DNA from 2 places in the Mycobacterium sp. ML4 genome. Region 2 is predicted to be linked to the other one. Evidence: riboswitches for the same ligand, from Rfam matches in the RefSeq annotation. Region 2 holds a riboswitch; the other holds the start of a gene.
The links. Region 2 has a riboswitch for magnesium ahead of ACX9NE_RS21250 (PPE family protein). Riboswitches for the same ligand answer to the same signal wherever they lie in the genome.
Positions count from the first base shown of each region.

Region 1: linked by a shared signal. The riboswitch ahead of ACX9NE_RS14785 (Rv1535 family protein) and the one ahead of ACX9NE_RS21250 (PPE family protein) in region 2 are both predicted to bind magnesium.

Region 1 is NZ_JBTNSY010000011.1:157,690-172,022, reverse strand. Features, by position in the region: gene ACX9NE_RS14805 (condensation domain-containing protein) at 1-263, opposite strand, end outside; gene pks2 (sulfolipid-1 biosynthesis phthioceranic/hydroxyphthioceranic acid synthase) at 334-6,558, opposite strand; gene ACX9NE_RS14795 (carboxymuconolactone decarboxylase family protein) at 6,777-7,355, shown strand; gene ACX9NE_RS14790 (NAD(P)H-dependent flavin oxidoreductase) at 7,366-8,484, shown strand; M-box (ykoK) riboswitch at 8,660-8,831, shown strand; gene ACX9NE_RS14785 (Rv1535 family protein) at 9,105-9,335, shown strand; gene ileS (isoleucine--tRNA ligase) at 9,864-13,007, shown strand; gene ACX9NE_RS14775 (PE family protein) at 13,113-14,333, opposite strand, start outside.
Region 2 is NZ_JBTNSY010000019.1:98,360-112,692, forward strand. Features, by position in the region: gene ACX9NE_RS21190 (FAD-binding protein) at 105-1,598, opposite strand; gene ACX9NE_RS21195 (VOC family protein) at 1,595-2,095, opposite strand; gene ACX9NE_RS21200 (TetR/AcrR family transcriptional regulator) at 2,197-2,880, opposite strand; gene ACX9NE_RS21205 (nitroreductase/quinone reductase family protein) at 2,994-3,434, shown strand; gene ACX9NE_RS21210 (Rv1815 family serine proteinase) at 3,431-4,093, opposite strand; gene ACX9NE_RS21215 (sterol desaturase family protein) at 4,193-5,104, opposite strand; gene ACX9NE_RS21220 (alpha/beta hydrolase fold domain-containing protein) at 5,207-6,139, shown strand; gene ACX9NE_RS21225 (NAD(P)/FAD-dependent oxidoreductase) at 6,136-7,302, shown strand; gene ACX9NE_RS21230 (MgtC/SapB family protein) at 7,303-8,028, opposite strand; gene ACX9NE_RS21235 (DUF732 domain-containing protein) at 8,173-8,496, opposite strand; gene ACX9NE_RS21240 (PPE family protein) at 8,557-9,963, opposite strand; gene ACX9NE_RS21245 (PPE family protein, SVP subgroup) at 9,972-11,273, opposite strand; partial or broken gene ACX9NE_RS21250 (PPE family protein) at 12,289-13,249, opposite strand; M-box (ykoK) riboswitch at 13,589-13,761, opposite strand; gene ACX9NE_RS21255 (PPE family protein) at 13,896-14,333, opposite strand, start outside.

The DNA of each region.
Region 1 (14,333 bases), on a different contig from region 2:
GCATTGAAGACGTAGGTCATCGCACGGATGTCGCACTCCCCGGCAATGTCGAAGGCGACCACCAACAACCGCGACATGTCCAGGCCGCGGTTGCGCTGCTCGTGAAAACCACGCAGATGCCGGGCCTGAATATAGCTGGGCGGGACAGCACTGGTCGGTGCTTGTCGCGCCGTGGTCAGCGCACCAGGAGTAGCGCTCCAGGTCCAGACCACACCGGGAGGCGGCGACCAGTCACGGACTGTCCCGAGCCCCAGGTGGCCCATGTCGACCAAGGTCGCTCCTCGAAAGTTGAAGCGGTGACAGCTTAGGGTATTTCGCCACGAACGCTGACCGTCACATTGACACCGGAGCGTCGTATGCGGGTGTGAGTTTCCTGCACAGGTGGTTCGCCAGCTCGCGCACCGTGGTGATATCGGTGGAGCTGAGGCGGATCCCGGTTTCCGTCTCGATCCTGGTCCGCAACTCGAGATTTCCCAGGGAATCCAGACCGCACTCCGACAACGGTCGATCCGGATCGACTCTGCGCCGCAGGATCAGGCTGACCTGCTCGGACACCAAACATCGTAATCGGCTTGGTCTTTCGTCGGCAGTCAGCGCCAGCAGACCGGCCCGAAACCGGTCGATGTCATTGCGCCGCCGAGAGTTAGGCCCCGCAGCGGCGAACATTTCTGCGAATGCCGAACGCTGGGTCAAGCCGGCAAGCCAGGGCGATCCCGCGGTCGGGGTGTAGCCGGAGTAGCAGCGGGTATGGCGCAGCAGGGTTTCGAACGCGTAGGCGCCCTCATCGGGAGTGATCATGGTGGTGCCGACGGCATCTGCCAGGGCGGCGCCGCGTCCGATGTCAGCCCAGGCGCCCCATGCGATCGACGTGGCAGGATGGCCCTGTGCGCGTCGCCAATGGGCGAACCCGTCCAGCCAGCTGTTGGCCGCTGCGTAGGCGCCCTGTCCCGGCGAGCCCAACAGCGCGGCCGCGGAGGAGAACATGCAGAACCAGTCCAGTGTGGCGGATGCGGTGGCCCGATGGAGATTCCATGCGCCGCGGGCCTTCGGTACCCAGTCCCGCTCGATCAACTCGCCGGTGATGTTCGGCAAGGTCGCGTCCTCGACCACGCCGGCCGCATGCAGCACACCGCGTAGCGGAAGTCCGGTGGCGACCGCCGTGGCGACCAGCTTCACCGCGGTGTCCGGCGCTGCGACGTCGCCGCATTCGACCACCACGTCGGAGCCGGTGGCGCGGACGAGTTCGATTGTCTCCAGAGCCTTTCGGCTCGGTGCCGTGCGGGAGCACAGGACGATCCGGCCCGCACCGGCCGCGGCAAGGTGTTCGGCAAGAAACAGACCGAGACCGCCGAGTCCGCCGGTTACGAGGTAGGAACCGTCCGCGCGAAACACCGGAACCTGATCGGGCGGGACCACTACGATTCCGCTTGCGGCGGGCGGCATGTCGAGGACGACCTTTCCGGTGTGCTCGGCAGCACTCACGGCCCGGATTGCGTTGGCCGCGTCGGCAACCGGGTAGTGAATGCGTTGCGGTCGCGGTAGCTCGCCGGCACCGGTGAGCCGGTAGACGTCGCGCAATATCTCCTGTAAACGGTGTGGATGGGTGGTGGCCATCAGCGCGATGTCGACGGCATACAGGGACAGATTACGGCGGAACGGGAATAGGCTCAGCCTGGTGTCGCCGTAGATGTCGCGCTTGCCGATCTCGACGAACCGCCCCCCGCAAGCCAACAGGTCGAGCCCTGCTCGCTGGGCGGCTCCGGTTAGTGAGTTCAGCACCACGTCGACGCCGTAACCGGCGGTGTCGCGGCGGATCTGTTCGGCAAACGCGGTGCTGCGAGAGTCGTAGACATGCTCGATTCCCATGCTGCGCAGCATTTCCCGGCGTTGCGGGCTGCCGGCCGAGGCGAAGATCTCGGCGCCGAGAGCGCGTGCGACGGCGATCGCGGCCTGGCCCACGCCACCGGTGGCGGAGTGGATCAGCACCTTGTCGCCCGCTTGGATGCGGGCCAGATGGTTCAGGCCGTACCAGGCGGTGACGGACGCGGTGGTGATCGCCGCGGCGTCACCGTCGCTGAGCTCCGGCGGAAGTGGTACGGCCAGTGCCGCGTCACCAAGAACGAAGGTCGCCCAGCAGCCATTCGGTGAAATGCCGCCGACGCGGTCACCGATCCGATGACACGTCACATCGGGCCCTACCGCGCTAACCACCCCGGCGAAATCCAGCCCGAGGTGCGGCTGCTGTCCGTCGAAGGACGGGTAGCGACCGAAAGCGGCCAGCACATCGGCGAAGTTGACGCTGGCGGCCCGTACCGCGACCTCGATCTGTCCCGGCCCCGGCGGGATGCGCCCTGCTTTGACGAACTCCATCGTCTGCAGGTCACCGGGTGTCCGGATGTGCAGCCGCATGCCACCGTGCCTCAGGTCGACCGGCGCGCTCACCCGCTCGTCGGCACGCAGCGGTGCCGGGCACAGACGCGCGGTCAGCCACCTGTTGTCACGCCAGGCCGTCTCGTCCTCGGTCGAGCCTGCCAGGAGTTGATCTGCGACGTTGGCCGCTGCGCTGAGCTCGTCGATGTCGATGTGAGTGGGGTGCAGATAGGGGTGTTCGGCGCCGATTGACCGCAGCAGGCCCCGCACGCCTGCGTGCGCGAGGTTGATCGTGTCGCCTGGCAGAACCGGCTGTGCGTTCATGGTCAGCACGTACAGCCGGGGTGCCGGACCAGGGACATCGGGCAGTTCGCGGGCAATCTGCACCAGGTCACGCACGCAGCCGGGGGCGACGGGGTCGCCTGCGCCGGGTCCGGCGATGACGACCACGTTGTTGAATTCCTCCGCGGCCAGCACGTTGCGCAGGATCGCGGAGTCATGCCGCCAGGTCATGATGCTGCAGTCGGCGCCGCGCGAACCCAGCGCCTCGGCCAGCTGCGACGTCGACGCCCCGTCGGCCCCGATCAGCAGCCATTTCCCGGGTGCTGTGGCGGGCCGGGGCGGCTCGCGATCCAGCCATTGGATGCTCAGCAGACGCTCGCTCAGCAGTTTGTGGCGATCGGCGTCTTCGGAAAGACCCGTGCCCATGAGCAGTCCTTGGACCGTGAGCAGCACGATGCCGTGCTCGTCCATCACGTCGATGTCGGCCTCGACGTTGCTAGCGCAGGCGGTCACCGTGGTGTGGCAGTAGCGGGCCGCCCGCGCATTGCCGGTGTAGGCACGCAAGCGCCCTACGCGCAGCGGCACCAGCAGGCGCCCGTTGCGCACGGCGTCCACAGCGGGATGGGCGGCCACCGACTGGAAACAGGCGTCGAGCAACGCCGGGTGGATCACGTATGCGGCGTGCTGCGTGCGGATTGCGCGCGGCAGACCGACTTCGGCCAGTACGGTGCTGACCGCGCCTTCCGCGACCCGCGCCGCGATCAGACCGGTGAAGGCCGGGCCGAACTGCACCCCTCGGGCGTCGAACCAATCCCGCAATTGGTCGCCCTGGATGCGGCTCGGGTGTGCGGCCATCAGGACGTCGATGTCGCGTCCGGCCGGTTGGCGTGCGTCGGCCGGATGTAGCATCGCGACGGCCCGTCGCACCCGCTCTCCGGCCACGTCGGTGTGCACGGCGAAGGTGGCGGCGCCATTGGCTTCCAGCGTTGCCGCGGCGCCGACCGAAATCTCATCGTCGAGCAGCAGCATCTCCTCGAAGTGGAGGTCGCGGACCTCGGCCCGCTCGCCCAGCACGATTTTGGCGGCGGCCAGGGCCATTTCGCAGTAGGCGGCGCCTGGAAACGCCGCCACGCCGTTGACTCTGTGATCGCCCAGCCATGGCAGCCCCCTGATACCGACCGCGCTCTGCCACACGTGCCGCTCCGGTTCCTCCATGAGTCGTACGTTCACACCTAAAAGGTGTTGTGCCGCAGCAGTTTCCGGTCGGCCAGCGACATCGTCGGCAGTAAGCAGCAACGGCCGGTTGGTCCACGCGGGCAGCGGTGCATCCACCAGGTTGCCGTGCGGAGCCAGCTCGGCGAAATCTGTTGTGGCACCAGCACAATGCAGATCGGCCACCACAGCAAGCAGGCCGTGTGGTTCGCGTTGCCCACGTCGCATCGCGGCGATCGCCGCCACCGGCACATCCATGCCGGCGGCGGTCTGCTCGACCGCGTGGGTCAGAAGCGGGTGCGGCGCCAGTTCGCAGAACACCCGGTAACCGTCCTCCAGTGCCGCCTTGACCGAGGCGGAGAAGCGCACCGCGTGGCGCAGGTTGTCCACCCAATAGCTGGCGTCGCATCGCGGTGGCTCCCGCGGATCGAACAGCGTCGCCGAGTAGTACGGCACCCGCGGCGTGCCAGGCGTCAGCTCGGCCAGCGCCTCGGCCAGATCGTCCAGAACAGAATCGACCTGCGGGCTGTGTGAGGCGACGTCGACGGCGACCTCCCGGGCCAGCACGTCGCGCTCTTCCCACGCCGCGACGAGTTCGCGCACGGTGGCGGTGGAGCCGCCGACCACGGTGGATCGTGGTGCGGCGACGACGGCGATCACCACGTCTTTGATGCCGCGGCGGGCCAGTTCCTCCCGGACTAGTTGAGCGGGCAGTTCCACCGCCGCCATCGCGCCCGCACCGGCGAGCCGTACGCACAACCGGGAGCGCCGGCAAATCACCCGGACGCCGTCTTGGAGCGACAGCGCTCCGGCCACGACGGCGGCCGACACTTCGCCCAGAGAATGCCCGATCACCGCGCCGGGCCGCACCCCGTGCGACTCCATCGCCGCGGCCAGCGCGACTTGCATGACGAACAGGGTCGGCTGCACCCGGTCGATGCCGGTCACCGTCTGGGGCGCCGTGAGGGCTCGCGTCACCGAGAATCCGGATTCGGCTGCGATCAGAGGCTCTGCCGCGGCTACGGTGGCGGCGAAGACGGGTTCACCGGCCAGCAGGTCGGCACCCATCGCCGCCCACTGTGAACCCTGCCCGGAGAACACCCACACCGGGCCGCGGTCGTCGAGGCCGACCGCGGGGTGCGCCGGGTCGTCGCCGGCGGCGAAGTCCCGCAAAGCCCGCAACAGGTCGGCGTGGTCCTGGGCGATCAACGCCTTGCGCACCGGCCGGTGGCCGCGCCGGCGCGCCAGGGTATACGCCAAATCCGTTGTCGCTGTCTGTGTTTCGGCTAGCCAGTGCGCCAGCCGGTGCGCTGTCTGCCGCAATGCTCCGGCGGAGGTCGCCGAGAGTGCGAACAGCCGCGCGGATGACTCGTCGTGGGGTGGCGGCGCCGGGCAGGGCGGCGCCTGTTCGAGGATGGCGTGCGCGTTGGTCCCCGACATGCCGTACGACGACACCGCTGCGCGGCGCGGCACCGAACCGGCACGGCTCGGCCACGGCGTCACCTGCTGCGGAACAAAGAGCCCGGTATTGATGTCGGCGAGTGCGTCGGGGAGCCGCGTGAAGTGGGCCATCGGTGGTATCACGCCGTGCCGCAGCGACAGAATCGCTTTGATGATGCCGACCACACCGGCGGCCGCCTCGGTGTGGCCGAGATTGCTCTTGACCGAACCGACCGCGCAGGCATTCCCATTGGCGCCGTAAACACTTGCCAAGCTGCGGAATTCAACCGGATCACCCACCGGCGTGCCGGTGCCGTGGGCCTCGATCAGGCCGACGCTGTCGGGCTCGATTCCGGCTGCCGCCAACGCCGACCTGTAGGCCGCCGCCTGTGCCGCCCCCGAAGGGGCCGTGATGGTGCCGGTGTGTCCATCCTGATTGATCGCGGTACCCCGCAGCACCGCCAGAACGCGGTCACCGTCGCGCAGCGCGTCCGGCAGCCGCTTCAAGACCACCACCGCGCAGGCCTCGGACCGGACGAACCCGTCGGCCTCCGCGTCGAACGTGCGGCAACGCCCGGTGGGGGACAGCATGCCCTGTCCGGACGCCGATGCGAACATCTGCGGTTCCAGCATCACCATGCAGCCGCCTGCCAGGGCCAGGTCACTCTCCCGCTCGTGCAGACTGCGGCAGGCCAGGTGTACGGCTACCAGGCTTGACGAGCACGCGGTGTCCACCGTGAGCGACGGACCGCGCAGCCCCAGCGCATACGACACCCGCCCGGAGGCCATGCTCAACGCGGTCCCGGTGAAGCCGTAGGGGTCGCCCAGGGCGCCCGCCGCGTCGGTGACGTGGGCGTAGTCGTCATGGCACATGCCGACGAAAACACCGGTCAGCGAGTTGTCGAGGGAATGCGGCGGCATGCCGGCGTGTTCGACGGCTTCCCACGAGACCTGCATCAACAGGCGATGCTGCGGGTCGATAGCCGTCGCTTCGCGCTCACCGATGCCGAAGAACTCCGGATCGAAACCGGCGACGTCGGTCAGGAAACCACCCCAACGCGACACCGACCGGCCCGGCACGCCCGGTTCGGGGTCGTAGTACTCGCCGGCGTCCCAACGGCCCTCTGGAATTTCGGTGACAAGGTCATCTCCGTGCAGCAGCGCGTCCCACAACGCGTCCGGGCAATCGATGCCGCCGGGCAGGCGGCATGCCATGCCGACAACGGCCACCGCGGTGACCTTTTGCTGATCCACCGTCGCCTCACCTCGATCGCTCGATCGTCATTGGCCGGGTTCGACGCCATCCTGCCTGTCCGACAACCTGTGATCGGGGAGCAACGCGCCGACGGTTTCGGATATCGGGACGGCGCGGCCCGACTTCGGCCATACATACCAGCTGAGCCGCGCCTGGCCGAGTAATGTTCGGAGCTGTGGTTGGCTCATCGATCCCGATGCGTTTCTGAGCGGTCCGCATGACCGAACAGCCCGCCCGGATCCCGCCGCTGCCCGTTGACGAGGCCAGGGCCGCCGCCGACGAGGCCGGCGTCCCCGACTACATGGCCGAACTCAGCATCTTTCAGGTGCTGCTGCATCACCCGCGATTGGCGGGGGTTTTCAACGACCTGCTCGCCACCATGCTTTGGCACGGCGCGCTGGACCGTAGATTGCGCGAATTGGTGATCATGCGGATCGGTTGGCTCACGCGCTGCACCTACGAGTGGACTCAGCACTGGCGGGTCGCCTCGGGCCTGGGGGTGTCCGACGAGGATTTACTCGGCGTACGAGATTGGGCGGGCCACAACGGGTTTGGGGCCATCGAGCGAGCGGTGTTGGCGGCGACCGACGACGTTGTGCGCGACGGTGTGGTCAGCGCCACGAGCTGGGCCGCCTGCCAGCGCGAATTGGGTGGCGACAGAACGGTTCTCATCGAGCTCGTCACGGCGATCGGAGCATGGCGGATGGTCGCCTCGATTCTGCAGAGTCTCCAGGTCCCACTGGAGGAAGGGGTTTCGCCCTGGCCGCCGGACGGCACGGCGCCCGCAACGGCGTAGCGTCGGCGAAATGCGAACCAGAGTTGCCGAGATGCTCGGCGTTGAGTTTCCGATCTGCGCATTCAGCCACTGTCGTGACGTCGTCGCCGCGGTGACCAATGCGGGGGGCTTCGGGGTGCTCGGGGCCACCGCTCACAGCCCCAAGCGGCTGGAGAGCGAACTGACCTGGATCGAAGAGCAGACCCACGGCAAACCCTACGGGGTGGATCTGCTGCTGCCGCCCAAATACGTCGGCGCCGAAACCGGTGGCGTCAGTGCCGGGCAGGCCCAGGGCCTGCTGCCCGAAGAACATCGCGCGTTCGTCGACGAGATTTTGACCCGCTACGGCGTGGCTCCGCACGCCGAGTCGGAGCGGGCGGTCAGAGGCGGCCTCAATATCTCGCCCAAGAGCTACGAACCGCTGTTGGAGGTGGCCTTCGCCCACAACATCCGATTGATCGCCAGCGCGCTCGGACCGCCACCGCACGACCTGGTCGAACGGGCGCACGGCCATGACGTGCTGGTGGCAGCGCTGGCCGGCACGACCGCCCACGCCCGGCGGCACGCGGCGGCCGGGGTGGACCTGATCGTCGCGCAGGGAACCGAGGCAGGTGGACATACCGGCGAGGTCGCGACGATGGTGCTGGTTCCTGAAGTGGTGGATGCTGTCGCGCCGACGCCAGTGCTGGCTGCGGGCGGGATCGCGCGGGGACGCCAGATTGCCGCAGCGCTGGCCCTGGGCGCTGAGGGAGTGTGGTGCGGATCGGTGTGGCTGACGACCGAGGAGGCAGAGACCGCGCCGGTGGTGAAGGACAAATTCCTGGCCGCGACGTCGTCGGACACGGTGCGGTCACGATCCTTGACCGGCAAGCCGGCCCGCATGCTGCGCACCGCCTGGACCGATGAATGGGACCGCCCCGACACGCCGAACCCGCTCGGGATGCCGCTGCAGACGGCACTGGTCACCGACTCCCAGGTGCGCATCAATCAGGCTGCCGCCCACCCTGGTGCCAAGGCGCGTGAGTTGGCGACCTACTTCGTCGGTCAGGTGGTCGGCTCGCTGGACCGGGTCCGGCCGACGCGCGCGGTGGTCCTCGACATGGTTGAGGAGTACATCGACACGATCGGCCGCCTCAGCGATATGACATAGGAAACACACAGCAGAACGTAACCTGGCGATCGGCTCGGGGTGCTGCGCGTTTTCGCAGGTCAGACGCGCTATTGCTGAGCAACAGCTGTGGGCGTGCGTAGCGAAAGCATAAAGATGCCGAAAGTGAGGGGTGCCGCGTTGACCGGGGGTCACGAGTCGTGCATTATCGGTCTGGCAAGCACCTCGTTAGGTGAGGCGGCTACACCGAACACAGGCCACTGACCCCGAACGTCGAAAGACGCCCCGGGTCAGGACAGCTCTTCCCGGCTTAAGGGTTGGGCCCAGGTGGCTTCCGGTTCGACCGGACACGTCGGGTAGTGCCAAAGCTCTGACGAGAGGGGTGCGGATTTCCGGCGGACCGCCGGCATTCTGTTCTCCTTGTGCGCGCATCAGATCACGCGAATACCCGCGTGGGTCGTGACCGAGAGGAGGTGAGGGACGCATGAGTTCCAGTGGCAGTCCGGGTCGATATCCGGGCGCAGTTTCGTCCCTGACCGATCTTCGGCGCGACATTCTCGGCTGATCCCCAGCCCAGACTCCACGTCGGAACCGTTGTGGGACGGGACTTCCCAAGATTCTTTTGAGGTCCACCTGTCAACGTTTCATCCGAGGAGGCGATCATGACCGCTGCACTGTACGACGAAGTAGTTACCGTTACCGCTGCGCCCAAGCTGCACCTGGTGCGTGACGTCCCGACGGCCCCGGCGCCCAAGAAGGCCCGCCGCACCGAAGAGGTACTCGCGGCCGGCGGTGACCCGCTGGTGGCCGGTGCTGCCCGCTTGCTGAACATTCCGATCCGGCACATGTATGCCGCGCTGTGGCGCATCGGTGTGCTCGAAGTCCACGCCTGACGCCCATGGAAAGCGCGTTACCCGGCACTCCCAGGGGTTAGCCGACCGCAGGTGCGCCTGCGGCGGGCCAGCCCCTGGGAGTGCTCGGTCGCAAGAGATGCGGCCGTCCCCCGCAAGGGTTGCGACCCGCAGCACCCGGCTGCGCCGGGTTTGCGATCGCACCCGCAGCACCCGGCTGTGCCGGGTTTGCGATCGCAACCGGGGTCCAAGGGTTGCGACCCGCTGCACCCGGCTGCGCCGGGTTTGCGATCGCAACCGGGGTCCAAGGGTTGCGACCCGCTGCACCCGGCTGCGCCGGGTTTGCGATCGCAACTAGAATCAAATCCACCAGCGTCGATCCGGCCATCACCGAGGAGCTTTCGGAAGAACAGCCACACCGGCCCAGTAGAACCGAACGGGCAGGCCCGTCACAGCCTTTGCGAGTGGTCACGCGTCAGCGTGGCAAGCGGGGTGGTACCGCGGCGTTCGCGCAACCAGCGCATCCGTCGTCCCCGTGCCTGGACTGTTGAGGCACCGGAGACTGCGCACGTGACCAACCACGCTGAACGCGACGCCGAACGCACGGCCTACCCGAAACTGGCTGGCGGGGCACCCGATTTCCCGGTGCTCGAGCTTGAGGTGCTCGACTACTGGTTCCGCGACGACACGTTCCGGGCCAGCATCGCCCGTCGGGAGGGGGCGCCGGAGTACGTGTTCTACGACGGGCCTCCGTTCGCCAACGGACTGCCGCACTACGGGCATCTGCTGACCGGCTATGTCAAAGACATCGTGCCGCGTTACCGCACCATGCGAGGCGACAAGGTAGAGCGCCGATTCGGTTGGGACACACACGGTTTGCCCGCCGAGCTGGAGGTCGAGCGCCAGCTGGGTATCACCGACAAATCTCAGATCGACTCGATGGGCATTGCCGCCTTCAACGACGCGTGCCGTGCCTCGGTGCTGCGTTACACCGACGAATGGCAGCAATATGTGACCCGCCAGGCACGCTGGGTCGACTTCGACCACGACTACAAGACGCTTGACCTCAGCTACATGGAGTCGGTGATCTGGGCGTTCAAACAGCTGTGGGACAAGGGTTTGGCCTATGAGGGCTACCGGGTGCTCCCGTACTGCTGGCGCGACGAGACACCGCTGTCCAATCACGAACTGCGGATGGACGACGACGTCTACCAGAGCCGCCAGGATCCGGCTCTCACCGTCGGCCTCAAGGTCGTGGGCGGCGATCTCGACGGCGCTTATCTGCTGGTCTGGACCACGACGCCCTGGACACTGCCGTCAAACCTGGCCGTGGCGGTGAATCCGGAAGTGAACTATGTCCAGGTGCAATCCGGTGATCGGCGTTTCGTACTGGCCGAGGCGCGGCTGGCCGCATATGCCCGCGAACTCGGGGAGGACCCCGAGGTACTCGGAACGTACCGTGGTACCGACCTGTTGGGCACTCGGTACCTGCCGCCGTTCGCCTACTTCATGGACTCGCCCAAGGCTTTTCAGGTGTTGTCCGCCGACTTCGTCACCACCGAGGACGGCACCGGGCTGGTGCACATGGCACCCGCCTACGGCGAAGACGACATGGCGACCACCGACCCCGTCGGCATCGTGCCGGTCACACCGGTCGACGCCAAGGGCCGCTTCGACGCGACGGTCCCGGACTATCAGGGACAGCACGTCTTTGACGCCAACCCGAAGATCATCCGCGACCTGAAAAGCCGGAACGGCCCGGCCGCGGTGAACGGGGCGGTGTTGCTGCGCCACGAGACGTATGAACACCCGTATCCGCACTGCTGGCGCTGCCGCAACCCGCTGATCTACCGAGCGGTCTCATCGTGGTTCGTGCGGGTCACCCAGTTCCGTGACCGCATGGTGGAACTCAACCAGCAAATCACCTGGTATCCCGAACACGTGAAGGACGGTCAGTTCGGTAAGTGGTTGCAAGGTGCCCGTGATTGGTCGATCTCACGAAACCGCTACTGGGGCACGCCGATTCCGGTGTGGAAATCTGACAACCCCGACTACCCTCGGATCGACGTGTACGGCAGCATCGACGAACTGGAACGCGACTTCGGTGTGCGGCCGGACAATCTGCACCGCCCCTACATCGACGAGCTCACGCGGTCCAACCCCGACGATCCGACCGGGGCCAGTACCATGCGCCGGATCCCGGATGTACTCGACGTGTGGTTCGATTCCGGCTCCATGCCGTACGCCCAGGTGCACTACCCGTTCGAGAACCGGGACTGGTTCGACGGCCACTATCCGGGCGACTTCATCGTCGAATACATCGGCCAGACCCGCGGCTGGTTCTACACGCTGCATGTGCTGGCCACCGCGTTGTTCGACCGGCCTTCGTTCAAAACCTGTGTGGCACACGGCATCGTGCTGGGGTCGGACGGCCAGAAGATGAGCAAGTCGCTGCGCAACTACCCCGATGTGACCGAGGTGTTCGACCGCGACGGCTCGGACGCCATGCGCTGGTTCCTGATGGCCTCGCCGATCCTGCGCGGCGGCAACCTGATCGTCACCGAACAGGGCATCCGCGATGGCGTGCGGCAAGTGTTGTTGCCGTTCTGGAACGCCTACACTTTTCTGGCCCTGTACGCACCGAAAGTCGGTGTTTGGCGCGCTGATTCGACCCATGTGCTGGACCGCTACATCCTGGCAAAGCTCGCGGTGCTGCGCGACGACCTGACCGCGTCGCTAGACGTCTGCGACATCTCCGGTGCCTGCGAGCAGCTGCGGCAGTTCACCGAGGCGCTGACGAACTGGTATGTGCGACGGTCACGTTCACGGTTCTGGGTGGAAGACGCCGACGCCATCGACACGCTGCACACGGTGCTGGAGGTGACCGCGCGGCTGGCCGCGCCGCTGCTGCCGCTGACCACGGAGATGATCTGGCGTGGGCTGACCGGCGGGCGTTCGGTGCACCTGACGGACTGGCCGCGGGCGGGTGAACTGCCCGCCGACCCCGGCCTGGTTGCCGCGATGGACCAGGTCCGCGAGGTGTGCTCGGCGGCGTCGTCGCTGCGGAAGGCCAAGAAGCTGAGGGTGCGGTTACCGCTGCCGAAACTGATTGTGGCCGTGGAGAATCCGGCGCAGTTGCAGCCGTTCACCGAGCTGATCGGCGACGAGCTCAACGTCAAGCAGGTTGAGCTGACCGACGCGATCGACACGTACGGCCGGTTTGAGCTCACGGTCAACGCGCGGGTCGCCGGCCCGCGGCTGGGCAAGGACGTGCAGGCGGCCATCAAAGCGGTGAAGGCGGGGCAAGGTGTGCTGAACCCGGACGGCACCCTGACGGCCGGGCCCGCGGTACTGCAACCCGAGGAGTACAGCTCGCGATTGGTGGCGGCGGACCCGGAATTCACCGCAGCGCTCCCCGGCGGCGCGGGGCTTGTGGTGCTTGACGGTACCGTTACCCCGGAACTGGAGGCCGAGGGCTGGGCGAAGGACCGCATCCGTGAACTGCAGGAGCTGCGCAAGGCAACCGGGCTGGAGGTGTCCGATCGCATCGCCGTGGTGATGTCGGTGCCCGAGCAGCGAGCCGAGTGGGCGATCACGCATCGTGACCTGATCGCCGGCGAGATCCTGGCGACCAGCTTCGAATTCGGCGAACCCGTGGACGGTGTCGACATCGGCGACGGTGTGCGGGTGGCGATGTCGCGCGCCGCGCGTTAGGGGGCGGCGGCCAGGGTCGTGCCGCCCCGAGAGCCGTATGGGGATCTCAGCGCTACAGCAGGCCGCCAGTAGAGGCGGCGTCGTCGGCGACCCCGGCACGGTCGGTCAGGGCAACAGCGGGGGTAGGCCCGGCAACGCCGGCAGACTCGGCAGGGTCGGCAAGCCCAGCCCGCCGAGCCCGGCCAGCACCGACCCCAGGTCCGGCAACGCCGGCAGCCCGGGCAGCAAGTCTCCCACCGACGGCAGACCAGGCACCACAGGCAGCCCGGGCAGCACTACCTGGGGCGTGGGAAGGAGGGGATTGGGCAGTGGCGCTGCGCCGATCGCCTCTGCCAGTCGCTGAGGCGCATAGAGCAGCAGCCCGGGCAATATCCCGCCGGTCGGCGTACCGCCGAGCGGGACGGACACCAGCGGCGGCGTGGTCAACAGCGGATTGACCATCAGGGTGTTCACCGACAACGGGGTGAGAATCCCGCCGACCGGGATACTCGCCGTCACCGGCACGGTGATCGAACCGACGTTGCCAACAAGGGGCAAATTGACCCCCGGCAGCCCCAGGCTCAGCATGACCTGCCCGTTCAGAAAACCATTCGTAACGACAGCAGGCGCGGTGAGTACCGCAACGGCAGCTCCGAAGGCGTCGCCGCGTTGTACCGCGCTACTGAAAGCCGACGCGACCGAGGCAAGCGCACTACCTGTGGTGATGGGTGACCCGATGGCGTCAATGCCCAGCGCGATCGGCAAGCCGAAGAATGCGGCACCGACTTGCAGCGGGTCGAGGTTCGCGCCGATCGAGTATGAGAAATCGGTCAGCGTCGCGAAGACGTTGAACGCGTTTTGTCCGATTCGGCCCGGTATCGCGGCGATGGGTGCGAGGTCGGTCAGGATTTGGCCGGCACCGAATCCGGCGCTCAAGTGTTGGCCCGCGGTCGCCAGTGACGTGGCGATGATGTTTCCGTAACCGGCCTGGTTGGTGATGAATTGGCGCAAGAACGGGAATGGGTTGGCGGCCAAGCCATTACCGAGACTTTGCAGATTGTTGATGGTGTTGGTGAAGAGTGCCTCGTAGGGGCCGGTGATAGCGGCCAGGCTCGGGGGAGTGGCGCCGGGCGCCGGCGCGAATATGCCGGGCAGCAGCGACGGCAGGGAGGGCAGACCGAGACCCCCCAACAGTCCGCCGCCGCTGACCAATCCACCGACAGCGCCCAACGGACCGCCGGGATTGCCTAATCCGCCGGTGAGCCCGTCCAGGATCGAGGCCGCAGGGGCGGCAGTTGCCGCGTTCGCCAGGAGCAGTTCGGCTATCGCGGCTTCGGAACCCAGATA
Region 2 (14,333 bases):
TCACGGCCTGATGGGCCGCGTGCGCTCCGGCGCTGGGTTTGTCGGCGCCTACACGCTCACGGCCTGACGGGCCGCGTGCGCTCCGGCGCTGGGTTTGTCGGCGCCTACACGCTCACGGCCTGACGGGCCGCGTGCGCTCCGGCGCGGCGCCCGAAGAACGATCCTTCACCCAGTTGCGTACCGCTGGCGTAGCCTTTGCCATCCTGGGCGATGTTGGACGCGCAGGCGCCGGCGGCATACAGGCCGCGCACCACGCTGCCATCGGCCCGCTGTACTTGGCCGTCCAAAGTGACCGCGAGACCGCCGATGGTGAATCCTGAGTACATCGCCCTACCCAGCGAGAGATCGAACACCGCGAACGGCCCTTTGTCCTGCGGCGCAAGGTATTCGGGTTGCTTGCGGAACTCCGGATCCTCGCCCTTCGCCGCGAATTCGTTGTAGCGCTTCAGCGTTGCGTCCAGGTTGCCGGCGGGGATCCCCAGCGCGGTCTCGATTTCGGCGACCGTTTCATAGCCGTCGAGGAATTTGATCAACGGCATCTCGGGCATCTGCATGTGCGCTTCGTCGACGATCAGATAGGCGGTCTGCTCCGGCTGCTCCAGCACGAAGGCCGAGGTGCGCGAGTGATAGGAGTCCTCGGCGACGAAGCGCCGGCCCTCTTTGTTGACGATGACACCGGTCAGCAGGATCTCCGGTGGATACGCCGCCGCGGTGATGAACAGTTCGTCCATGTTTTTGGTGGCACCGCCGGCCGACACGCCCAGCCGGATGCCGAGTCCGTCGTCGTACGGATTGCCCAGGATGTACGGCGCCACCAACCCGTGATGTTTGGTGCGCCGCGGTTGGCCCAGTGCGGGAGTGTGTTCGGCGACCATGTCGGGGTTCATCGCGAAGCCCCCGGCAGCGATGACCACGGCCTTGGCGCGCACGGCACCGGTTTCGGAAAACCGCTTCCATCTCGCCCCCACCACGGCCCCGTCGTTGCCCACCACAAGGTTGGTGGCGCCCGTCTCATAGCGGACGTCAACACCGAGTTCGTCGGCGCGCTTGACGAGAAGGTCGATCACCATGGCGGCGCCGCCCAGCTCGCCGGGCACCGGAACGGAGTGCCCGCGGGGCGCGGGCCGGGCATGCTCGCAGAACGGCCATACCTTCTCGTTGCCGGTGTAGCTCAGTCCCTCGGTACCCGGCGGCACCACGACTTTGCCCGGGTAGAAACTGCGCTCGAATTGAAAGCCAAGTGCCTCAAGCCAATTGAAGTGCTCGACGCTGCCCTCGCAGTAGCTGCGGATCTTGTCGAGTTCGGGCTCGCGGGACACTGCGACCAGGTACTTGTACATCTCCTCGGCCGAGTCTGGATGACCCGTCGCCTGCTGGACCGCGGTGCCGCCGCCGAGGTAGAAGTGGCCGCCGGCCATCGAGGTGGTCCCCCCGGCTGCAGCACCCCGCTCCAGCACCAGAACACGGGCGCCCGCGGCGGCGGCGCTGACCGCCGCGCAGCCACCGGCGATGCCGAAGCCGATCACGAGCACGTCGACCTCGTCCGACCAGGACTCCACCGTGCCCGCGCTGACCGTCGTGGGGATGTCGGTGCTCACCGCTGCTCCTGTTTGATGTAGTCGTAGAACGCCTTGATCTCGGGCGAGAGGTACGCGATCTCCACGAACGGGACACCCGCCTGTGGCGCGCTGACATACGCGAAGTGAATTCCGCCCGGCATTACGCCCTGTTGCACCACCTCGGCGCTGTGCTGGGCCGCGTCGGCCAGTGCGGCATCAAAGGCCTCGAGCGATTCGGCCTCCATGCAGATGTGATGCAGACCGGGTCCCTGGTCGTGCAGAAATTCACTATAGATGTTCTCCCCGTGGACCGGCGCTATCAGCTCCAACTGCATATCCCCGAGATAGCTCAGGGAAATGCTCGCGACGAAGTCGGCGGGTTTGCCGCGATAGCGGCAGGTGTCGGGCGCGAAGTGCACGTCGGGTATCCGCACCCACTTGCGCGCGCCTAAAAGCCCGGTGAGAGCGGTTTCTGTGCGGTCCAGGTCGGGCGTCACCCACGCGATCTGAATGGGTGACCGAACGAGAAAGTCCATCGCTTCGCAGACTATCGCAGCTTGTACGCGGCAGAAAGCAGCCCGGGAAGACTTTGCCGACGCGACTTTCGTCAGCACCTTGCAACCAGGCTGAACATGTTCTAGTTCGCTTGGCCGAAGATGGTGATCAGCAGGCGCACCTGGGTGTCGAACACGCTCTTGGGATCGGTCACGGTGTCGGCGCCGTACTGCCCGAATACTTCCATGCTGATCGCGCCCACGACTCCGGCCCAGAGCAGGAAACACCTGGCCATCACGCGATCGTCGCCGGGAAAACCGAACTCGTGCCGGATGCGTTCGAAGTCAGACGACATCGGCTGCGGCGCAACGTCGCTGGTCAGCATGATGTCGCCGGTCGTGATCCCCGCCGCGATGGCGTCGAAGAGCTCGGCGACGACGCGGGTGCCGACCCCGACGGTGCGCTCGGGAGGTGCGTGGTAGCCGGGCACCGGGCTGCCGTAGAGCAACGCCCACTGCGCGGGATGCGCGACGGCCCACGCACGCACGGTGTGCGTGATGGTCAAGACATCGTCGCTCCACGACTCATCGGCGTCACGGGCCCGGCGCACCGCGTCGGCGAGGTCGGAATAGGCGTCGACGAGCAACAGGGTCAACAGTTCGTCTCGGTTGGCGACATACCGGTAGACGGCCGAAGAGACCATGCCGAGCTCCCGGGCGATCGCGCGCAGCGACAGCCCGGCCGCGCCGTGCTGCGCCAGGTGGCGGCGCCCGAGTTCGACGATTTTCGCCTCGATCTGTTCCCGCGACTGCTGGCGTTTGCCCACGCAGGCAAGTCTGACATGGGCGAGATCACTGCTCTTGATTTTCTGGCATGGGTGTGCGACTGTGGCTAGCGATACGAGAGCACTGCTCTCTATTCCAACTTCGGGAGGTCAAGATGCCGACGCGCTACCAGGAACCCGGTCGAGTCGCTCGCTGGGCGAACGCCGTGATCCGCTGGCTGGCCGAGTGGGGGGTCAGCATCGGTGGTACCTGCGCCCTGCGGGTGCGGGGACGGAAGAGCGGCGAGCACCGCAGCGTCGTGGTCAACCTGTTGACCGTGGACGGCGCGCAATACCTCGTCTCGCCGCGCGGGGACACGCAATGGGTCCGCAATGTCAGAGCCGCGGGTGTCGTGGAGACCGGACCGCACTGGCGGCGGCGCCGCGCCCGCGTCAACGAGGTGACCGACGACGCCAAACCCGAGATTCTGCGGCGCTACCTCGATCGGTGGTACTGGCAGGTCAAGGGCTACGTGGGCGTCCTGACGCCGGCATCGAGCAACGAGGAACTGCGCGCCGCTGCAGCAGGCATTCCGGTGTTTGCGCTGGCGGGTTAGGGATTGAAACCGGTGTCCTCGCGAACCTGTTGGCTGACGGACTGCCAGGCCACCGCCGCGGGCAGCGTCCCCCACAGGCTGTTGAAGATCCCCACGATCTGACCGGGTCCGTCGCCTGCCAGGTAGATCGGTCCGCCCGAGTCGCCCTGCTGAGTCTGCACACCGTGGCTCATGGTGAACCAGCCGTTGTTGACGCTCTCCACCGTTCCGCACGACTCTCCGGTGATGATGCCGAAATGGCAGACTGCCTGGCCAGGCGCCACCGTGCCCGAGCCGGCGCGCAACTGACGCCCCCCGGGCAACACATTGCTGACCGTCACGTTGTCCGCCAGCGCAATCGCCTCGTAGTCGGTGATCATCTGGTCGGTGGCCACCGTCGAACCCGTCGGGGTGTTGTCGCGGAACGTCGTCATGCGGCCGATGACGTTGTTGGCTTGGTCGGTGACAGTGCCGCTACCCCGGCAGTGCCCGGCCGTGTACGCCATGTGCATGCGGAAATCGACGAAACCCAGCGTGCACACCCGGTTGTCCTGGTGGATCTCCATGCCCGGGTACACGACCACGGGGTCCGCGGCGGCGATCGCCGGGGCGAGCCCCGACACCGTCGCCGCGAGCATCAGGGATGCGGTTACTGAACGCAACACCGGACGGCGCACCATCGGACTCCGATCAGTCTCGGGCCGGCACCGCGCCAGCCTCCCTATCGAGGTTACGGATTGATAACCCCGTCAAGGATTTCGTGCTCTGCGGCCGTTCCGTTACCGAGACGCCGCAAGCGGGGATGCTGCGCCGGTCCGGTCGGCCTGACGGGGCGCCCATCCCGGTGGGCCGAACACGTAGCCCAACCGGTCGCGCAGCCGGGTCGCGGACTTGACGTCGCGCGCGATCGCTACGTACTCGTGTGTCTGAAGTTTCCAGATGTTGAACGTGTCGACCTGCTTGGTCAGCCCGTAGTGCGGCCGGAACAGTTCCTTCTGGAAGCTGCCGAACATGCGGTCGAAGACGATGAAGATGCCGCCGTAGTTCTTGTCCAGGTACAGCGGATCCATGCCGTGGTGCACCCGGTGATGCGACGGGGTGTTGAAGATGAATTCGTACCACCGGGGCAGCTTGTCGATCCGCTCCGTGTGCACTCCGAACTGGTAAATCAGGTTCAGCGACCAGCTGAAGAAGATCAGCCACGGCGGCAGTCCCAGCAGCGGCAGCGGTACCCACATCAGAATCTCGCCGCTGTTGTTCCATTTCTGGCGCAACGCGGTGGCGAAGTTGAAGTATTGGCTTGAGTGATGCGCCTGATGGGTAGCCCAGATGAGCCGGATGCGGTGGGCGACGCGGTGGTAGGCGTAGTACAGCAGGTCTACGCCCACGAGCGCGACGACCCACGTGTACCACTTGGTCGCAGGGAGGTGCCACGGGGCGACGTAGGCATAAAGCGCGGCATATCCGAACAGCGCCAGGGTTTTCCAGGCGGCGGTCGTGGCTATCGACACTAATCCCATCGAGATGCTCGCCACGGAATCGCGGGTGAGATAGGCGCCAGACGACGGCCTGCCCTTCAACGGGTGCTCAGCAGCAGCGGCGTCGAGCTTCTCCAGCTTGCGGGCCGCGGTCCACTCCAGGGTCAACAGCAGAAGGAAGAAGGGAATGGCAAATAGCACCGGATCCCGCATCTGCGCGGGCAACCCCGCGAAGAAGTCCGTCACAACACTCACAGAACACACATTAATGGCAGCGCGGTCGGACGGTGCCGGCTTCTGCCACGGTAGGCACCGGTGGGAACTCTGACGCGCCCGGTCCGCAAACCGCACGTGGCGCAGCGTCTGCTCCGAGCGTCCGGCGTGCGCAACCGGATGTTCCCGCCGGCGAAGCTGGCGAGCTGGGCCGCCAACCCCCGACCGCCCTACTGCGGGCTGCCGTCCAAGCTGGTGCTGAAGAAGATCGATGTCGTCCGCGACGACCTCAACGGCCGTCCCGTCTATCAGGTGAACCCGCGTCACGTCGATTTCCGCGAACTCACCGGTCACCTGGTCTACCTGCACGGCGGCGCTTATGTGCTGGATCTGCTCCCCCATTTTCACTGGCCTGCCATCGCGCGGCTGGCAACCATGTTGAACCGCACCGTCACCGTGCCGATCTACCCCATCGCGCCCGAACACAACTACCGACAGGTGTTTCCGTTCCTGCTGCAGCTCTACCGGCGCATTCTGAATGCGCGTGAACCGGATTCCATTGCGTTCATAGGAGATTCGGCCGGTGGCGGGATGGCGTTCGCGCTCTGCCACGCGGTGCGGGACGCGGGCTTGCCGCAGCCCACGGACGCTGTGCTGCTGTCACCGTGGATGCATCTCGCGTTGCCGGACCCGGACGTGCCGGTCGTCGCCAAGATCGATCCGTTCCTCAACCTCGACGACCTGCGCGCCGCCGGCATCCGCTACGCCGGCGGCGATCCGCTCGATACTCCACTGCTGAGCCCCAGCGTGGGCCCGCTGGACGGGCTACCGCGACTGACGGTGTTCACCGGCACCCATGATGTACTCAACCCAGACGCGCGCGCCTTCCGCAGGCGTGCGGCGTCCGAAGGCCTGGACGTTGGATGGTACGAACTCGAGGGAGGCATGCACACGTGGATGCTGCTTCCCGGTCACAAGGCCAAGGCGACGTTCAGCCAGATCCGCGAGGTGCTGTCGGGGCGGCCCGGGTCCTGATCATCGGCTCCGGTTTCGCCGGGTTATGGAGCGCGCTTGGTGCTGCGCGACGCCTCGACGAGCTCGCGGTCCCGCCCGGGACGGTCGACGTCACGGTGCTCAGCGCCCAACCGTTTCACGACATTCGGGTGCGCAACTACGAAGACGACCTGAGCGAGTGCCGCATCCCGCTGGCCGAGCTACTCGACCCGGTCGGCGTTGTGCACATCACCGCGGAGGTGACTCAAATCGACTGCGACGCCCGCACTGTCACCACGTCGGCCGGAGCGACTTACGCCTATGACCGTCTGGTACTCGCGGCGGGCAGCCGGGTGAACGAACCCGACCTTCCGGGGCTGCGTGAGTTCGGTTTCGACGTCGACACCTACGACGGCGCCATGCGCCTGCGCCACCATCTGGAAGCGCTGCCCGACGGTCCGGCGGCGGCCACGGTGGTGGTGGTCGGGGCCGGGCTGACCGGGATAGAAACCGCCTGCGAGCTGCCGGGCCGGCTGCGCGAACTGGGCTTGACGCCGCGGGTGGTGTTGGTCGACCACAACCCGCAGGTCGGCTCCGACATGGGCGCTTCAGCGCGGCCGGTGATAGAGAAAGCGTTGTCGGATAACGGTGTCGAGTGTCGCACCGGGGTCGGTGTGACGGCCGTGGGCCCGGCCAGTGTGTCGCTGACCTCCGGTGAGCAACTGGAGACCGCCACCGTGGTGTGGTGCGCCGGAATGCGGGCCAATGCCCTGACCGAGCAGCTTCCCGTCGCTCGCGACCGGTTGGGGCGGGTCGCCGTCGATGACTACCTGCGGGTGATCGGTGTGCCGTCGATGTTCGCCGCCGGCGATGTAGCCGCGGCCCGGATGGACGACGAGCATCTGTCGGTCATGTCGTGCCAGCATGGTCGGCCGATGGGCCGCTACGCCGGTTACAACGTGATCAGCGATCTGTTCGGCGAACCGCTACTAGCACTTCGGATCCCGTGGTACGTCACGGTTCTCGATCTCGGACCGGCGGGTGCGGTGTACACCGAGGGCTGGGATCGCACCGTTGTGGCGCAGGGCGCGCAGGCCAAAGCCACCAAGCAGACCATCAACACGAAACGGATTTATCCGCCCCTGACCGCCAGCCGCGCGGATCTGCTGGCCGCCGCCGCGCCCGAATTACAGGCGAGGCCCTGATCAGTCGGGCGGACCCGAGGGCAGTACCGGACTGGCCGGTTCGCCGGCATACCAGTGCACCGCGTTCACGCCGGGCTGCAGTGTCAATTCGGCGACCAGCCGTTCCAGCTTTGCCGACGAATTCGCGCCCGACAGCACATGCGCGGTCAACGCGACGTTGTCCCCGGCTTGTCCGCTGTGGATGCCGCGCAAAATGACGTCGTTGCTGCGGGTGTGCTGCACGATCTGGGCGCGTGCGTACTTCGCTGACTTCGGGCGACACACCACCTGAACCTGATAGGGCTCGAGTCCTTCATCCTCGTCGTCAGGGTTGTCGTGATCGATGAACCGGCCCAGCGGGCGCCCCAGCAGATGGATGGTCACGACGGTGGCGGTGGCGATCAGCGCGAAGACGAGATGGCCCGACGCGGCCAACACGCCCACCGCCGCAGAGCACCACAGCGTGGCGGCGGTGTTGAGGCCGCGAACATTGGCTCCCTGGCGCAGAATGACTCCGCCGCCCAGAAACCCGATGCCGGACACCACATAGGAGGCCACCCGGGTGGGGCTGCTGTCCTCGGTGGCGGCGGCGTAGAGCACGAACAGCGTGGCACCTGTGGCCACGAGCGCGTTGGTGCGCAGGCCCGCCATACGCGCCCGCCACTGCCGCTCTAATCCGATCAACGCCCCACAGCCCACCCCGACGGCAAGGCGGAGCGCGAAATCCACGGTCGTCAGCGTGTGCATCGCAGCCTCCTTTCACGGTTGCCCGGCGGCGACGGCAGCTAAGCACGTTCCGGTTAACAGCAGGTGGAGTCAACACGAAATAGTGTGTTCGGCTCGATGTTCCGAACAGCCAAAACCGTTTGTGGCCAACAGTTCTGCAGCGTCTCAGGCATGGGCGAGGTGGTGCGGACAGAAATACTTCGAGGAGATCACGGCGAACTGGGCCGCCGCGTCCATGTCCAACCCGGGATTGTGCGTCTTCACGTCTTGAACCAGCTCTAGACCTGATTCGCCGTGGTCCAGACAGGTGCATACCGCGTTGGCCGATCCGACGGCCTGACTCGGGTTGCCGTAGCTGATGCCGGCCTGCCGCAGCGCCGCGAGGAAGCCCGCCTCATCCACGCCGCCACCTTCTTGGGGGTCGGCATAGGCCGGCGCGGCCAGCCCGATCATGGTGCAAACGCCGATCAGCGCGACCATCTTCTTCATCATCGTCACTCTTCCTGTTCAAAACGCGGTATACGCCGTTGTGCCCCGGAGCGGGAGCCGCTAACCGAGTTGGGCATCTGAGGGCACCACTTTCGGCTTGCCACCCTTGGACAGGTGCACCGCATGGATGCCGGGCTTCTTCGAGAGCTGCTCGAGCAGGCCGTCCAGTCCCTCTTCATCGACCCTGTGGTGTTGGACGCTTTCGGGCTTCTCCGATATCTGCGCGACCAGCCGCTTGAGCTTCTCCGGCGAGGTGGCGTCCTTGAGGTCCTTGAGGGGGGTCATCCGGCCGCGGACGCCGCTGCCGGCGAAAGTGTCCGGGGCTCCCGCGCCCATCGCGCTTCCGAGCATGCCCGCCAGGCCCATCGAGCTGAAGAGCCCTCCTTCGCCGAGGGCAGCAGCGGGTACGGCATCCGGGCCGGCAGCAGACAACGCGGCCGCGACGGTCCGGATGGTCGGGGTAGCCGAAGCCCAGCTGGGCGGCACCGACAAGTGCCCCACCAGGGTGCCCCGCCCCAACTCCGCCGCCACCGGGTTCACACTGCTGGTCAGCCAGCCCCGACCCCAGTGCGGTCCGCCAAGGCCCAGGCCGCCCCCCAGGGCGTCTTTCGGCAATTCGAGGAGCGCGCCGGGCTTGGAGGCGAATTTGAGGAATTGTGACGCGGGGAAGTTGACTATCAGTCCGATGTCGTTGAAGCCCGTGGTGAACGCCAACGGGGACCTGATCGCATTGAACCAGGCGATGTACGTCGCCGCACCCGTCGGCCCGAAAAGGCTGTTGATCAGGCCGGTGACGGTCTGTGTGTAGTCCGTGCTGAGGCTGGCGCCCAGTTGCAGCAACCACGACACCGGCCCACTTCCCAGGATTGACTGGACGTCGGTGGCTGCCGCGGACGCGACGCTCTGGCCCGTCGCGGCGGCCTGGCCGGCCAGTCCCGCGCCGTTGGTGATCTGTGGTGGCTCGCTGAACGGCGTGATCTGCGTGGCCGCTGCCGACGAACCGGCATAGGTGTCCATGGCCACCGCGTCCTGGGTCCACATTTCACCGTACTGAGCCTCGGTGGCGGCGATCGCCGGGGTGTTCTGGCCGAAGATGTTGGTCGCCACCAGCGCGGCGAGTTGGGCGCGGTTGGCTGCGATCTCGACCGGCGGAACGTGCCCGGCGAACGCCGTCTCATAGGCGCTGGCCGCGGCCATGGCCTGGGTGGCGGCTTGGGCCGCCTGTGCAGCCGTGGCGTTCATCCAGCTCCAGTACGGTGTGGCCGCGGCGGCCATCGCCATTGACGACGGGCCCACCCACGGCCCGTTGGTCAACGCCGCGATCACCGACTCGTACGCGGCGGCGGTTGCCTGCAACTCCGCGGCCAGGCCGTTCCAGGCCGCCGCGGCGGCAAGCAACGGACCGGCTCCGGCACCCATATACATCCGTCCTGAGTTGATCTCCGGCGGAAACGCTGCGTAGAACATGACTTCCCCTAGTCCTCGATCGCCGGGATGACGATGATCGTCGCGGTGGCGGCTTCGGTCGCCACTCCGCCCAGTGAGCTTGCGGCCGCGCCCCCGGTGGACCCGAACGTGGTAGCGGCCATGGCGCGCCCCGCCAGGCTCGACAGCGCCATCTGGCCGAATACGCCGCCCTCCCCGGCCAGCGCTGCTTGCGGGGCGGCGTCCGCGGCGGCCGGAAGGATGGAAGCGACCGTCCGCATGACCGGGGCGGCAGTGGTCCAGCCCTGCGGCACGGACATGGCGCCCACCAGGGCCGCACGGCCCATGGATCCAGCCACCGGCGCCCCGCCCATGGTCGCCGACGTGAGATTCGCCCCGTACTGGTTGGCGATGGGTGCCAGCGCGCCGCTGATGGGTTTGGCGGGGGCGAAGAAGGCCTCAAGTCCCTGACCGTTCTGCGCGTACGCGTAGATCTGTCCGAACGACAGGAACGGTCCACCGGGAATGGAGGCGAGGCCTTGCAGCGAGTACGGCCCGGTGATGGTCGACATAATCGTGTTCCAGTTGGCCAGGTTCGTCGCCAGCCACGGTGGCATCGTGACATCGGCAATCTGTGGCAGCGCGAGCCCCGACAACAGGTTGGTCGAGCCGGTGGTCGGCGAGGCCAGCAGGTTCGATGCCAGCCCTTGCAGGGCATTGGGTACCGATGCCATCAGCTGCGATAGCTGGCTGGCGATGTCCGAACCGGTGTTGGCGGCCGCCGACTGCGCCACAGCCGACGACTGGGCGGGCAATGCCGACGGATTGGTGGTCTGTGGCGGCTCGGTGAATGGGGTCAGCCGGGAGGCCGTTGCAGAGGAGCCGGCGTAGGCGTACATCGCCGCGGCATCCTGCGCCCACATTTCCAGGTATTGGGCCTCGGTGGCCATGATCGCCGGTGTGTTCTGCCCGAAGATGTTCGTCGCCACCAGGCTCATGAGCAACGCGCGGTTGGCCGCGATCAGCGGTGGCGGCACGGTGGCGGCGAAGGCTGCCTCATAGGCGCCCGCGGCCAGCTCTGCCTGGGTCGCCGCCTCCTCGGCCTGAGCGCCCGTGGCGCGGATCCACGCGATGTAGGGTGTGGCGGCAGCAGCCATCGCGATCGCCGACGGCCCCGTCCACGGACCGACGGTCAGGCCTTCGATCGTGGAGGTGTAGGCGGCCGCCGTGGACTGCAACTCGGCAGCCAGCGCGTCCCATGCCGCGGCCGCGGCCAGCAACGGCTCCGCCCCCGGCCCTACGTACATTCGACCCGAGTTGATCTCCGGCGGTAGCGCTCCGAAATCAAACATGTGTTACCTCCGGTCCCCTCGGTCGCCATGGTAATGAGGCTCTCGTCGCTGCGCCGGTAATCCATAGGAAGTTCCTGCTAAATCCAACAGATGCGCTAATGCCTGCATGCGATAACCTCCCCTGCTTCATTTCGAATGCTTGGCGCATTCACCGCTTCCCGTGTTTGCTCGCCGTTGCGCCCAGATAGGTTCAGGTGCTACTTCCCCCAGTACTGGACTCATAGTTCCTTCAAAATATTTGTATAGCGTTCCCCACGCGTAATCGTAATGTAAAAAACAGGTATCACAGCCCCAACACGCGCTGTGAGGCCTGCTCATAGCCATTAATCCGGCTCGCCCGCGATGGTGTTCCACGGCCTGTTGGGAGCAAAAAGCAGATGCGCTGAAACGTCTCGGCGAGCCGCCCCAGGCTCATTAATATCCACTCAGACAAAAATAAATTACCAGCTATTCAACCTTTAGCTGAACCTCATTCTGTTAGCCGCGGTCACGCATCTGCGGAAACTTTTTGTGTTCCGTCTACCCGATGCCGCCGGTCGAGTCAGATCGTGCCGCGTGAACAAATGACGAAACCGGTCGGCGGATGACGGTTCGGTCATTGTGGCGCCGCGCGGCCTCGTTTCGCCGGTACCCGACTTTCGCCGTCCGGCGCCGGACATCGGCTCTACCGGCCCGGCGATGGGGGGGCGCAGGTCGGCCACCTGCCAAGATCGGCTGCCCGGGTAACGGTCCCCGCTCCAGGCGGCGACCGTCGCGGCATCGGCGCGGGCTGGCCAATAGCTGATCGTCATGGGGCGTGCTCCTAACATTAAGGAATAACCTACGCAAGACGCCGGGTCACCGTACCCGAGAAGCGCTGTCACGTGACTGCTCAGTTGCTGGACGTTTCCTGTGAGGGGTCGCCGGCTTGCCGGGACGCCTTCAAAGGCCAGCTCAGCGCGATCAGCGGCCGGCTGGGGGCGACCTGATGCCCGCCGGCTGCGGTTAACGGCGCCGTCTCAGGCGTCCGGACGCGCTATCCCGCTGCAGGCGGTCGGGCCACGAAGCTGGGGCGGAATCCGTGCTGCGGTACCGCTCGACCATAAGGTTGAGCCGCCGGGCTGCCCAGCGGAACGCCCGGCAGCCCGGCGGGTCCCGCCGGCGGCGGGGCGACCATGGGGGTACCACCCAGCGCCACGTGCAGTGGGCCCTCCGAGCATGCCGAGGAAGGGTGCGAAGGTGCTACCGGGCACCATCAGTCCGGTCGAAGCAAGGGTGTTCCAGACATTGGCGTTCGGCCCCCAGTCGGCCCAGAAGCTCCCGCTGCGGCTGCTTCCCGAGAGTGCTTGCAGTGCGCTCGGCACGGCCGCCATGAGTTGCCCGAGAGCGCCCTGCTGACCGGCTGCCGGGCTTGCGCCGGATTGGGTGATCGCGACCGCCTGTGCGGCCAATCCGCCGGGAGCGGTCGTGGCCCGCGGGCCGGTGAACGGGAACAAGTCGGTGGCCGCCGCCGACGAAGCGGCGTAGCCATACATCGTGGCCGCGTCCTGCGCCCATATCTGGAGGTATTGCGCTTCGGTCGCTGCGATCGCGGGGGTGTTCTGGCCCAGGATGTTGGTGACGACCAGTTCGGCCAACTCCGCCCGGTTGGCCGCGATCACCGGTGGCGGCACCATCGCCGCGAAGGCGGCTTCGAAAGCGGCCACGGCGGCCTCGGCCTGAGCCGCGGTCTGTTCGGCCTGCGCGGCAGTCGTCCTCAGCCAGGCCACGTGCGGCAGGGCCGCCGCGGCCATGGCTACCCAGGCCGGGCCGAACCACTCTTCACCGATCAGCGCCGAGAGCTCTGCCTGGTACGCGAACGCGGTGTCCCGCAACTCCGTGGCCAGGCCGTTCCACGCCGACGCCGCGGCTAGCATCGGGGCCGAACCGGGTCCGGTGTATATCCGCAGGGAGTTGATCTCGGGTGGCAGGGCGGCAAAATCCAGGGCGGCATTCATCGCGCGCCTCCTTGACTGAAAAGTCGCGGTGATCGCGGCCGCGCCCGACCGCACGCGAGGTTCGACTAATTTCGGGCAGCGTCGAATCGCAATTACCGCATTCATCAATTGCGCGCGCGAACTTATTTGCAGCGGCCATAAAGCGCGCGCAGACGATTACGGAATTTGCGATTCAGATCGCACGAACAGAGCCCGGGCCGGATCGAAACGAATTGATCGTGGATCTCGGATAGGGACTGTCGTCGGGACTCACTCCGCTTCTCACCTCCTCGGGGCCGGGGCACGCGATGGTGCCGGATGCACGCCACAAGAGATGAGACCAACAGCAAAATGGCTGGGCCAACACCCCTCTCGACAGAGCTTCGGCACCACACGGCGTATCCGGCAGCTCACCGGAAGTCACTTGGGCTCAACCCTTAAGCCGGGAGGAGCTGTCCTGACCCTGGGCGTCTTTCGACGTTCGAGGTCAGTGGCCTGTGTCCGTGCAGACGCCTCACCTAGCGAGGTGCATGCAAAGTCATCGTGACATCAGAAAGGTTGAGGGTCAACTCACCCGCCCGCATTTCCCGCTTTTTCGCCGAAATTCTGATTTGGCGGGGCAATTGTTGTTCGACACCATGTCAAATAATGCGTTTTCGGGTTCGGGCTAACCCGCGGCGACCGGGCGGGGCATGATCGTCAGCTTGAACCCATAACGCGGTCCGTTGCCCCAGTTGCGCGCATAGCTGGCGGGTGCGGGCATCCCGGGCATACCCGCCATGCCCGCGGCGGCTTCGGGCGCCGCGGCGGTGGGCGAAGCGATGTTCAAGGCCGTATGCTCGGCAACCTCGACGGCTGTGGTCCAGGTGGGCGGCACAGACAACCGGCCGATGAGGGACGCCTGGTCGGTGCCGGCGGTGATTCCTGCGCTCGTGTTTGCCGACAACGCGGCCCCGGCGGCGCCTGCGTCCGCGGCGGGCGCGGACGCCTCCTCGACGCCTTCGAGGACCGCTTCGGTGTCGGCCAGCGAGCCGGTGATCGCGGGAAGAACTTGTCCGGGAGCGGTGTATCCGGCCGACACGATCCCGTTCATCAGAGTGGAGTT